Regions from separate parts of the Nonomuraea sp. NPDC050691 genome, predicted to be linked through region 3. Evidence: riboswitches for the same ligand, from Rfam matches in the RefSeq annotation. Region 3 holds a riboswitch; each other region holds the start of a gene.
What was found. A riboswitch is a leader RNA that binds a small molecule or an ion and turns the genes downstream of it on or off. The one in region 3 is predicted to bind S-adenosylmethionine.

Region 1 (3,267 bases), on a different contig from region 3:
TCGGCCAGCGCCAGCGCGAACGCGCCGTTGTAGTCGCGGTACGACTCCCACTCGCGGAGGAAGCGGGAGCCGAAGGCCGGCGCGTTGGGGGTGTCGTAGAGCAGGTGGTTGACGAACCAGAGCGTCGAGTTGGCCACCGCGTTGTAGGCGCGGTGGAACGTGGCGGCCGGGATGTCGAGCATCCGCAGGGCGCCCGTGTCGTAGCCCGCGTGGTCGAGCCGGCCTCCAGGGGCCTGCCGGGCCGCGCTGCGGTCGCCGTCGGACAGGGCGGCGCACACCCAGAGCACGTTGTGGTCCTTGGTGACTCCGGACAGCCCGGAGACCAGCCCGCCACCGCCGCGTTTCATGGTCAGCTCGCCGTCGTCGTCGACGGTGAACGAGACCGGGCCTCTGTTGGAGGCAACCAGGACGCTGTTCATTTAACCTCCCTCCGATCATAGGATCCCAGCTATGGCGCTTGATGAGCTAACCGAGGAACTTGCCCGTTCCGCCGCAGCCGGAGATCATCGCGCGCTCGGCGAGCTCCTGAAGCGGATCGAGCCCGACGTCATGCGGCACTGCGCCCGCATCCTCCCGTACCGCCAGGACGCCGAGGAGGCGTCCCAGGACACCCTGCTCGCGGTGGCCCGCAACATCGGCCGCTTCGAGGGGCGGGCCAGGTTCAGCACGTGGCTGCACATCGTGACGGCCAACTGCGCGCGCACCACGTACCGGTCGCTGAAGCGGCGGGCCGCCGAGCAGAGCTCCGACGAGCTGCCGGTGCAGAAGCCCGACGTGCGGCGGGTCAGCGTCATCGCGGGCTCGCGGCTGGACCTGCTCGACGCCATGGAGGCGCTGGAGGCCGACAAGCCCGACCTCGCCCAGGCGCTGGTGCTGCGCGACATCGTCCAGCTCGACTACAGCGAGGTGGCCGAGCAGCTCGGCATCCCGCTCGGCACCGCCAAGTCGCGCATCCACCAGGCACGCAAGTACGTGCAGGCGGCGCTCGGCGACGACTATCGGTGAGACCACTCGTCTCATGCTATGAGACGGCTGGGCAGTACCGCCACGTGGGCGGGTACAGTCTGAGGCGACAACTGAATATTGCTCATCCAGAGGGGTGGAGGGACCGGCCCTGCGAAGCCCCGGCAACCCTCCCGGCTTGAGACTCGCGACAGGGCGAGGCCGGCCGGGACAAGGTGCCAATTCCGGTCTGCGGTCAAGGTGGCCGCGGGCGAAGATGAGGGAAGGCCTCGCTTCATGTCGCTTGACTTCGGTCCTGCCACGGCTCTGTCCTGCCGCGAGTGCGGCACCCGCTACGACCTCGGCCCGAGCTTCGCGTGCCTGGAGTGTTTCGGGCCGCTCGAGGCGGCCTACTCCTTCGGCGGCGTCCGCCGCGAGGACATCGAGGCGGGCCCGGCCAACATCTGGCGCTACCGCTCGCTGCTCCCCGTCCCCGCCGACGTCGCCACCAAGCCGAACATGAACCCCGGCTGGACCAAGCTCGTCAAGGCGGGCAACCTCGGGCGCGCGCTCGGCCTCAAGTCCCTGTACGTCAAGGACGACTCGGGCAACCCCACCCACTCCTTCAAGGACCGGGTCGTCGCCATCGCCGTCGAGGCGGCGCGCAACTTCGGCTTCCACACCCTGTCGTGCTCCTCCACGGGCAACCTCGCGGGCGCGGTGACGGCCGCGGCGGCCCGGGCCGGGCTCGACGCCTGCGTCTTCATCCCCGCCAACCTGGAGCAGGCCAAGATCGCCATGGCCCGGGTGTTCGGCGGCAAGCTCATCGGCATCGACGGCACCTACGACGAGGTCAACCGGTTCTGCTCCGAGCTCATCGGCGACCCGCTGGGCGACAAGTGGGGCTTCGTCAACGTCAACCTCCGGCCGTACTACGCCGAGGGGTCCAAGACGCTCGCGTACGAGATCGCCGAGCAGCTCGGCTGGCGGCTCCCCGAGCAGATCGTCATCCCGATCGCCTCCGGGTCCCAGCTCACCAAGATCGACAAGGGTTTCAAGGAGCTGATCGCCCTGGGGCTGGTCGAGGACCGGCCGTACAAGGTGTTCGGCGCCCAGGCGCAGGGCTGCTCGCCGGTGTCGGCCGCGTACAAGGCCGGCCACGACGTGGTCCAGCCGGTCCGGCCCGACACCATCGCCAAGTCGCTGGCCATCGGCAACCCCGCCGACGGCCCCTACGTGCTCGACATCGCCCGCCGCACCGGTGGCGCGGTGGAGGACGTCACCGACGCCGAGATCGTGGAGGCGATCAAGCTGCTCGCCTCGACCGAGGGCATCTTCGCCGAGACGGCGGGCGGCGTCACGGTCGGTGTGCTGAAGAAGCTCACCGAGGGCGGCGTGCTCGACCCCGAGGCGGAGACCGTGGTGCTCAACACCGGCGACGGTCTCAAGACGCTCGACGCCGTCTCCGGGGACGCACAGCCCACGGCCGTCATCAAGCCCTCTCTCGACGCGTTCCGCGCGGCCGTCTGAGCGCCCGGCACGGCTGCTCGCACAACCAGGAAAGGCGACTAAATCATGAGTGTTTCGGTGCGGATTCCCACCATCCTGCGCACGTACACCGGCGGAAACGCGGAAGTGAGTGGCGAGGGCGCGACGCTTCGTGACGTCCTCGCAAAGCTCGACTCCGACTACCCGGGGATCGGCGCGCGAATTCTGGATGAATCGGGCAAGATTCGTCGTTTCGTCAACGTTTATGTGGGAGAAGAGGACGTCCGTTTTGCGGAAGGTTTGGACACTCCCGCACCCGACGGGGTCCAGATCTCCATCATCCCTGCGGTCGCCGGCGGCTGACGGCCCCGTACGCACCAGGGAAGGCGCCCCTCGTGGGCGCCTTCCGCTTTTCCGGGATATTCAAGGTTGAACAACTGCGCGGACGCGGATAGGAGCTGCTTCCCTTGGGCGGCGGTGGGATGAATTGCGTAGTTTGTGCTTTGACTCTGTTGCCAAACGCCGTGCCACAGGTATGGTCGAGGCGATCGTCCGGCCGATTTACCATAAGCCGTGGCGATTGCGGGTCTCGCGGACGAATGGGCGGGATCCGCGAGCCCAGTAAGAGGAGTCGGAAGTGGCGCAGGGCACCGTCAAGTGGTTCAACGCGGACAAGGGCTACGGCTTCATCGCGGTAGACGGTGGTAAGGATGTATTCGTCCATTACTCGGCAATCATGATGGACGGCTATCGCTCCCTCGAACAAGGTCAGCGGGTCGAGTTCGAGATCACTCAGGGCCAGAAGGGGCCGCAGGCGGAAGCCGTCCGCGCGGTCTG
Region 2 (3,267 bases), on a different contig from region 3:
GTACGCCCTCGACCCCGACCGCCCGACGACGGACAAGGCCCCCACCGGCGAGCTCGTCCGGGAGACACTGCGGCGGCACCCGCCGGCCCCCTTCACCCTCTGGCGATTCACCACCACCGACGTCGAGCTCGCCGGAGTGCGGGTGCCCGCCCGCTCGCCCGTGCTCGTCGACATCCGGGGCATCAACACCGACCCCGGCCGCCCGGCCAGGCCCGACCTCACCTACGGCGCCGGCCCGCACTACTGCACCGGCGCGCAGCTCGCCCAGCTCGAGCTCAGCACGCTCGTGGACGTCCTACGGACCGACTTCCCCGACGCGCGCCTCGCGGTGCCGTTCGCCGACCTGCGGCAGATCACCGCCGGCGGCATCCAAGGAAGCCGCCTGACCGCCCTCCCCGTCACGCTCAGCGCCAGGTGACAGCGACAGCATCTCGGCGATGGCCCGGGGCGATGATGGCGTCCTGTTCCAGATGGCGCTGGGCGGTCTGGACTCCGGGGACTCCCGCCCAGCCTGACGTCACCCCAGTCTCACCACCTGCTTGAGGAACACGACACCGTCGATCATGTCGAGCTGGGCCGGGTCCAAGGGGAAGTACTTGAAGTCGGGGGAGACACGTGGGGCGGACTCGGTGACGGCCTCAGCCAGGCGGCGGGCGTCGACGAGCGAGTGAGTCCACGGGAGCGCGGACAGGACGCCCTCGACGGTGTCCGGGGGCGGGACGTGGTCGCCCACCGTGCCGAGGGCCGAGGCCAGGAAGGCGTACCGGTCGCCCAGGTGCGCCGCGGTGATCGCCCCGGCGCTCCACCACTCCAGCCGCTGGTCGCCGAACGCCATGAGGCTCTTGTTGCGCTGCAGGTGGAGGTTGGAGGCGAAGACCAGGGCCGGGCCGTGCTCGGCGACGGCACGCAGGTTGGCGGCCATCAGCGCGTCCCGCAGGGCCGACAGCGTGGCTATCCGGGCCGGAGACGTGTCGGCCATCCCATGGTGGTAGCGCAGCAGGCCGACCGCCGTGCGCCCGTACAGTTCCGCCCGCTCCCTGTCCTCCGCGCTCAGCCCCGGCGCCTGCGTCTCCAGCAGCGCCACCAGGTCGTCGGCGATCACCCGCAGCCGGTGGGCCTCGGCGGACCGGCCGATCGACTGGGACGGGTCCATGACCGTGGCCTCGTTCGACCATCGCTCGTCCGCGCCCAGCAGCGTGTCGAGCATCTCCATCGTGCACGGGAGCGGGCCGTCGAGGAGGCCGTAGAGGGCGGTGAGGGCCTGGCGCGGGCTCGCCGCCCAGTACTCCAGCGGGCCGTCGAACCCGAAGAACCGCAGCTTCTCGTCATGGCCCTCGTTGTACGCCCGCATCCAGCGCACGAGCTCGCGGTTGGCCGGTGAGGCGCCGAAGTTGTGGCTGAAGCCGCGTTCCATGACGTCGTCGAGCGTGCCCGCGCCCGTTGTGACGTAGTCGTCCACCAGGAGGCCCATGAGACAGTCGCTCTCGATGGCGAACGACCGGTAGCCCTCGTGCTCGACCAGATGCCGGAAGATCTCGTTGCGCTGGTCCCCGAGCTCCTCCACGAAGTGCCTGGCCTCGCCCAGGCCGAGCAGCTGGGGTTTGGCGGGCAACGACCGCAGGAACGCCGAGATGCCCGCGCCATCAAGCGGCCGGGCCGTTTCCTTGATATCCACACCTTGAACGGTATCGTTGAACATTCGGTGGAGACTTTTGCTGGATAGTCGCCTCGCACCCGCGCTGAACCTTCAACCAGCTATACATCCATGAGCCAGGGGAACCGGTTCCCGAACTTGCTGCGGACGTTCGACGGACCGGTCGGCAGATCGCCCGGACGCAACGCGGTGCCCGCTGGTCGCCGTGGCGCAGAGCATGCCGGCCGTTTGACGGCATCCGGCGTCACCTGGCAGCATCGCGGCACAGCCGATCATCCAGAGGACTTGAGGGACCTGGCCCTGCGACGGTCCGGCAACCTCCCCGGCGGAAGCCCGCGGGAAAGGTGCCACTGCCAGGAGACGATGAGGGAGTCCCGATAAGCATGCGACGTGACGCTTCCTCTTACGACATGCCCCGCTCCGGGCCCATGGCATGGACGCCCGGCGAGGGCAAGTCCCTCGACCACTGGGCCGCCGTGGGGCGGAAGCTGGAAGCCGGCCCGGGTGTGCACCGGCCGTCGACGTTCTCCGCCTTTCTCGCCTCCACCATGCACGACACCCGAGCCCAGGTCGTCGTGGACGCGGGCTGTGGAGCCGGCCTGGTCACTGTCGCCGCCTTGGCCGCCGGAGCCCGGCACGTGATCGCTCAGGACTACGACGCGGCCGCACTCGCTGACACCGCCCGCAACGTCGTCGACCTTCTCGGGCACGAGGCGCGGGAGCGGCTGACCCTGTGGGAGGCCGACTGGCGTCTCCTTGCCCCGATGAGCGCCGACCTTCTAGCCGTCAACCCGCCGCAACGTCCCGCCGTGCTGCTGCCCGACGTGCCGGCCGACCAGCGTCATCTGCACGACGGCGGTGGTGAGGACGGCCTGGACGCCCTCCGGCTGATCCTCGCCCATTCCAGCGCCCAGCGGGTACGCACCACCGCGGCCGCCGTACTCGATCCAACCGCGCTGCAAGACCCGAACTGGACCGAACCCCGACTCCTCGCCGACATCGAGCTGCCTTTCGACCCGGCCTGGCGCAGCCTCGTGCCTGACCTACGCGGACGCGTCAACATCTGGGAGTTCACCCGGCTGTCCCCGCCGTTGTCCCACCTCAACCGATAACCGGCGGGCGGACCGAAGCCCCGGCCGCGAGCACTGCCCGAAGCGCCGCGCCTTCATCCCCCCGCCACCTCGGTACGCGTCCGGGCTACCCCGATACGCATCTCAACTCCCCCGGCACGCATCCCGACTCCCCCGGCACGCACCCCGACTCCCTAGGTTCGCGTCCCCCCTCCCAGCAGGCGTTCAGGAAGACTCTCGCCTGACCCCACCAAGCCGAGAACCCCCAACCGTCACCGGAGAGCGGTGCTACGAGGTCAGGTCGAACACCAGCTGAGGCGCGAGCGAGAACATCACCGTGATGGCCACCGCCAACCCGACGGCCACCCAGGCCGCAGGAAAAACGCGCCGGCCGATCGGCGACGGCGCCGGAGTGAGGACCCGGGCGGTCCAGGCCACGTAGTAGTAGAGCCCGATCACCGTGTTGACCGCCATGACCACGGCCAGCCAGCCCGCGCCACCGTTCACGATCTCGCGGAAGACCACCACCTTGGCGAACAGCCC
Region 3 (3,267 bases):
GATGACCGTCACCGGGAGCGGCTCGGCGACCTCGGCGATGAGGTCGCCGCCGCCCTTCTCCACGAACGCGTCCACCAGGTCCCCGGCGATCGCCCGCACACGGGGGCGCAGCGACTCGACCATGCGCGGCGTGAACGCCTTGGACACGAGCCGCCGCAGCCGCGTGTGCAGCGGCGGCTCGACCTCCAGCATGCCGTTCCTGCTGACCCGCCAGAACGGCTCCTGGAAGTCCGGCTCGGGCCGCCGGCCGAACTCCTCGTGGGTGGCCACGTGCAGGTAGGTCCGGCCCAGGCGGCGGTCCCTGAGCAGGGCGTTCACGTCGGCGTGCCGGGAGATGAGCCACTGGTCGGTGGGCTCGTAGTAGGTCACCGGCGCCGTGCGGCGCAGCTCGTCGTAGACGTCGTACGGGTCGGCGACGAAATTCGGATTCTGGGGGTCAAAGCGCACTACTGCATCTTAGGAGGCTCCTCCGAGGCGGTGAGCTGCCTGGCGTGACGGCTGCGCATGCGGATGTTCAGGAGCTCCACGATGACGGAGAAAGCCATGGCGAAGTAGATGTAGCCCTTGGAGATGTGCTGGCCGAGCCCCTCGGCGATGAGCACCACGCCGATCAGCACGAGGAACGCCAGGGCCAGCATCTTGATGCTCGGGTGCCGGTCCACGAACCGGCTGATCGGACCGGAGGCGAACAGCATCACCAGCACGGCCACGATCACGGCGGCGACCATCACGCCCAGCTCGTCCACCATGCCCACGGCCGTGATGACCGAGTCGAGCGAGAAGACGACGTCGAGCACCATGATCTGCACGATGACCGACACGAACGAGGTGGCCGCGCGCTTCTTGCCGTCCTCCTCCTTCAGCTCCATGCTGTGGCCGATCTCGGTGACGCTCTTGGCGAGCAGGAACAGCCCGCCCAGCAGCAGGATCAGGTCGCGTCCCGAGATCTCGTAGCCGAACACCTCGAACAGCGGAGCCGTCAGCCGCACCACCCACGACAGCGCCAGCAGCAGGAGCAGCCGGCTGACCAGCGCCGCCGCGAGACCGAGCACGCGGGCCCTGTCGCGCTGCTCGGGCGGGAGCTTTCCGGCGAGGATGGAGATGAAGATGATGTTGTCGATACCTAGGACGATCTCCAGAGCGACAAGGGTGAAGAACCCTATCCAGATCTGAGGGTCGGTCACCCAGTCCAGCATCTGCTTACCTCCACGTTCGCACCGGGGTCTGCGGGTTTCCCAGGACCAACGACTCAGGGGCCCGGGAAGTTCGCGAGGTTGCGATCCGGCCGGGAGCGTCGGTTATAGTTCGGGACATAGGTCATGAGTGCCAGCGCCAAGCCCCGGCTCGCTGGCCGGCAACCCTCGCGTCCGCGGCGGGGTGCCCCGGGTGAAGACCTGGTCCGTCACGAGGTGTGGCGGGCAAGCGCGGGCTCCGAGGCTGCTCCAGGGGTCCGATGGCCCTCCAGGAGGTTCGCCTTGTCCACGTTGAGCATCTTCGGCACCGTTCCCGCCCAGTCCGCCGCCGCGCCGTCGCAGCCGCGCGGTCACCGCCAGATCCCCGCCGTGCTCGGCGCCGACCTGGAGGTGCCGGTCAAGGGCGGGCGCCTCGTCGGGTACGCCAACCTGGACTACGCGGCCAGCGCCCCCTGTCTGGAGCCGGTCAGCGCCGCCGTCACCGCCGCGCTCCCGGCCTACTCCAGCGTCCACCGCGGCGCCGGCTACGCCTCCCAGCTCACCACCGCCCGGTACGAGCAGGCCAGGCACACGGTCCGCGCCTTCGCCGGCGCCCGCCCCGACGACGCCGTGATCTTCACCCGCAACACCACCGACGCCACGAACCTGCTGGCCGGCTGCCTGCCCGCCGGCACCACGGCCGTCGTCTTCGACACCGAGCACCACGCCTCGCTCCTGCCGTGGGAGCGGGTGGTGCGGCTCGCGCCGCCCGCGTTCCCCGGCGAGGCCGTCCGCGCGGCCGACGAGGCGCTGGCCGCCCTGGACGGGCCCAAGCTGCTCGTCGTCACGGCCGCCTCGAACGTCACCGGCGAGCTGTGGCCGATCGCGGCGCTGGCCCACATCGCGCACCGCCACGGGGCGCGCATCCTCGTGGACGCCGCCCAGCTCGTGCCGCACCGGCGGCTCAACCTGACGGCGCTCGACCTCGACTACGTGGCGTTCTCGGGCCACAAGCTGTACGCGCCGTTCGGCGCCGGGGTGCTGGTCGGGCGCCGCGACTGGCTGGCGGAGGGCGAGCCGTACCTGAAGGGCGGCGGGGCGGTCCGCTCGGTCGCCCCGGCCGGCTCCGGCGCCACCGAGTGGCACGAGGACCCGGAGCCGCGCCATGAGGCCGGCACGCCGAACGTGCTGGGCGCCATCGCGCTGGCCGCCGCCTGCGACGCGCTCACCGCCACGGGCTGGACCGCGCTGGTGCGCGAGGAGGAGCGGCTGATCGCGCGGCTGCGCGCCGGGCTCGCCTCGATCGAGGGCGTGCGGGAGCTGTCGCTGTGGGGGCCGGACCACCCGCGCGTGGGCATCGTGTCGTTCACGGTGGACGGGCTCGCGGCGCGCGAGGTCGCCGAGGCGCTGTCGGGCGAGTACGGGATCGGGGTGCGGGACGGGAAGTTCTGCGCGCACCCGTTCGTGCGGCACCTGCTCGGCGGCACCGCGGATGAGGGCTGCGAGGACGGCACGGCCTCGGCGGTGCGGGCCTCGATCGGGATCGGGACCACCGAGGAGCACGTGGACCGTCTCGTGGCCGCCCTCCGCGACCTGACCACCCGCCACGCCACCGTCTCGTCCTGACGGCCACCGCCTCGCTCTGAGCTGGCTCCGCCCTGCCTCCCCCGAGGCGGCCACGTGTGAGGCGGTCCGCCCAAGGGGCGGCGGGCGGTCCGGCGCGGTCAGCGGTTGGGCGGCTTGCGGGTCGGGTGGTCCTCCGAGAAGAGGGCGTCGATGTCGCTCATGTCCTCCTCGTTGAGGTCACCGGGACGGCGTCCCTGGTCACCGTACGGGTGCCGGGGCGTCGTGTCCCCGGCCGCCGTGCCACCCGTCTCCCCTGGAGTCTCGGCCCTGTGCATGGGCGTGGTCGGCTCGCCCGAAGGTGTCGCAGGCTCTGCCGGAGGTGTCCTGGGCCCGGCCGGAGCCGCGCGCTCCGGTGGAGACGTCTTCGGCACGGCCGGGATCGGCCCCCGGTACATGGGCTCCGTCGAGGCCGCGCCGGCGCCCGCGCCCGCGGGGGCGCCGGCCGCCTGCTTCTGGACGCGACGGCGCC

Region 1: linked by a shared signal. The riboswitch ahead of thrC (threonine synthase) and the one ahead of AB0H81_RS03465 (aminotransferase class V-fold PLP-dependent enzyme) in region 3 are both predicted to bind S-adenosylmethionine.
Region 2: linked by a shared signal. The riboswitch ahead of AB0H81_RS30100 (50S ribosomal protein L11 methyltransferase) and the one ahead of AB0H81_RS03465 (aminotransferase class V-fold PLP-dependent enzyme) in region 3 are both predicted to bind S-adenosylmethionine.

Annotation. Positions count from the first base shown of each region.
Region 1 covers NZ_JBFAIA010000270.1:470-3,736, reverse strand. Annotated here, with positions in the region: gene AB0H81_RS42685 (trehalose-6-phosphate synthase) at 1-419, opposite strand, end outside; gene AB0H81_RS42680 (RNA polymerase sigma factor) at 451-1,005, shown strand; SAM riboswitch class I at 1,085-1,226, shown strand; gene thrC (threonine synthase) at 1,240-2,472, shown strand; gene AB0H81_RS42670 (MoaD/ThiS family protein) at 2,518-2,793, shown strand; gene AB0H81_RS42665 (cold-shock protein) at 3,068-3,267, shown strand, end outside.
Region 2 covers NZ_JBFAIA010000110.1:7,598-10,864, forward strand. Annotated here, with positions in the region: gene AB0H81_RS30090 (cytochrome P450) at 1-418, shown strand, start outside; gene AB0H81_RS30095 (erythromycin esterase family protein) at 518-1,675, opposite strand; SAM riboswitch class I at 1,924-2,024, shown strand; gene AB0H81_RS30100 (50S ribosomal protein L11 methyltransferase) at 2,038-2,766, shown strand; gene AB0H81_RS30105 (NADH-quinone oxidoreductase subunit N) at 3,013-3,267, opposite strand, start outside.
Region 3 covers NZ_JBFAIA010000005.1:45,363-48,629, reverse strand. Annotated here, with positions in the region: gene AB0H81_RS03475 (cytochrome P450) at 1-447, opposite strand, end outside; gene AB0H81_RS03470 (TerC family protein) at 447-1,196, opposite strand; SAM riboswitch class IV at 1,316-1,431, shown strand; gene AB0H81_RS03465 (aminotransferase class V-fold PLP-dependent enzyme) at 1,554-2,798, shown strand; gene AB0H81_RS03460 (DoxX family membrane protein) at 2,897-3,267, opposite strand, start outside.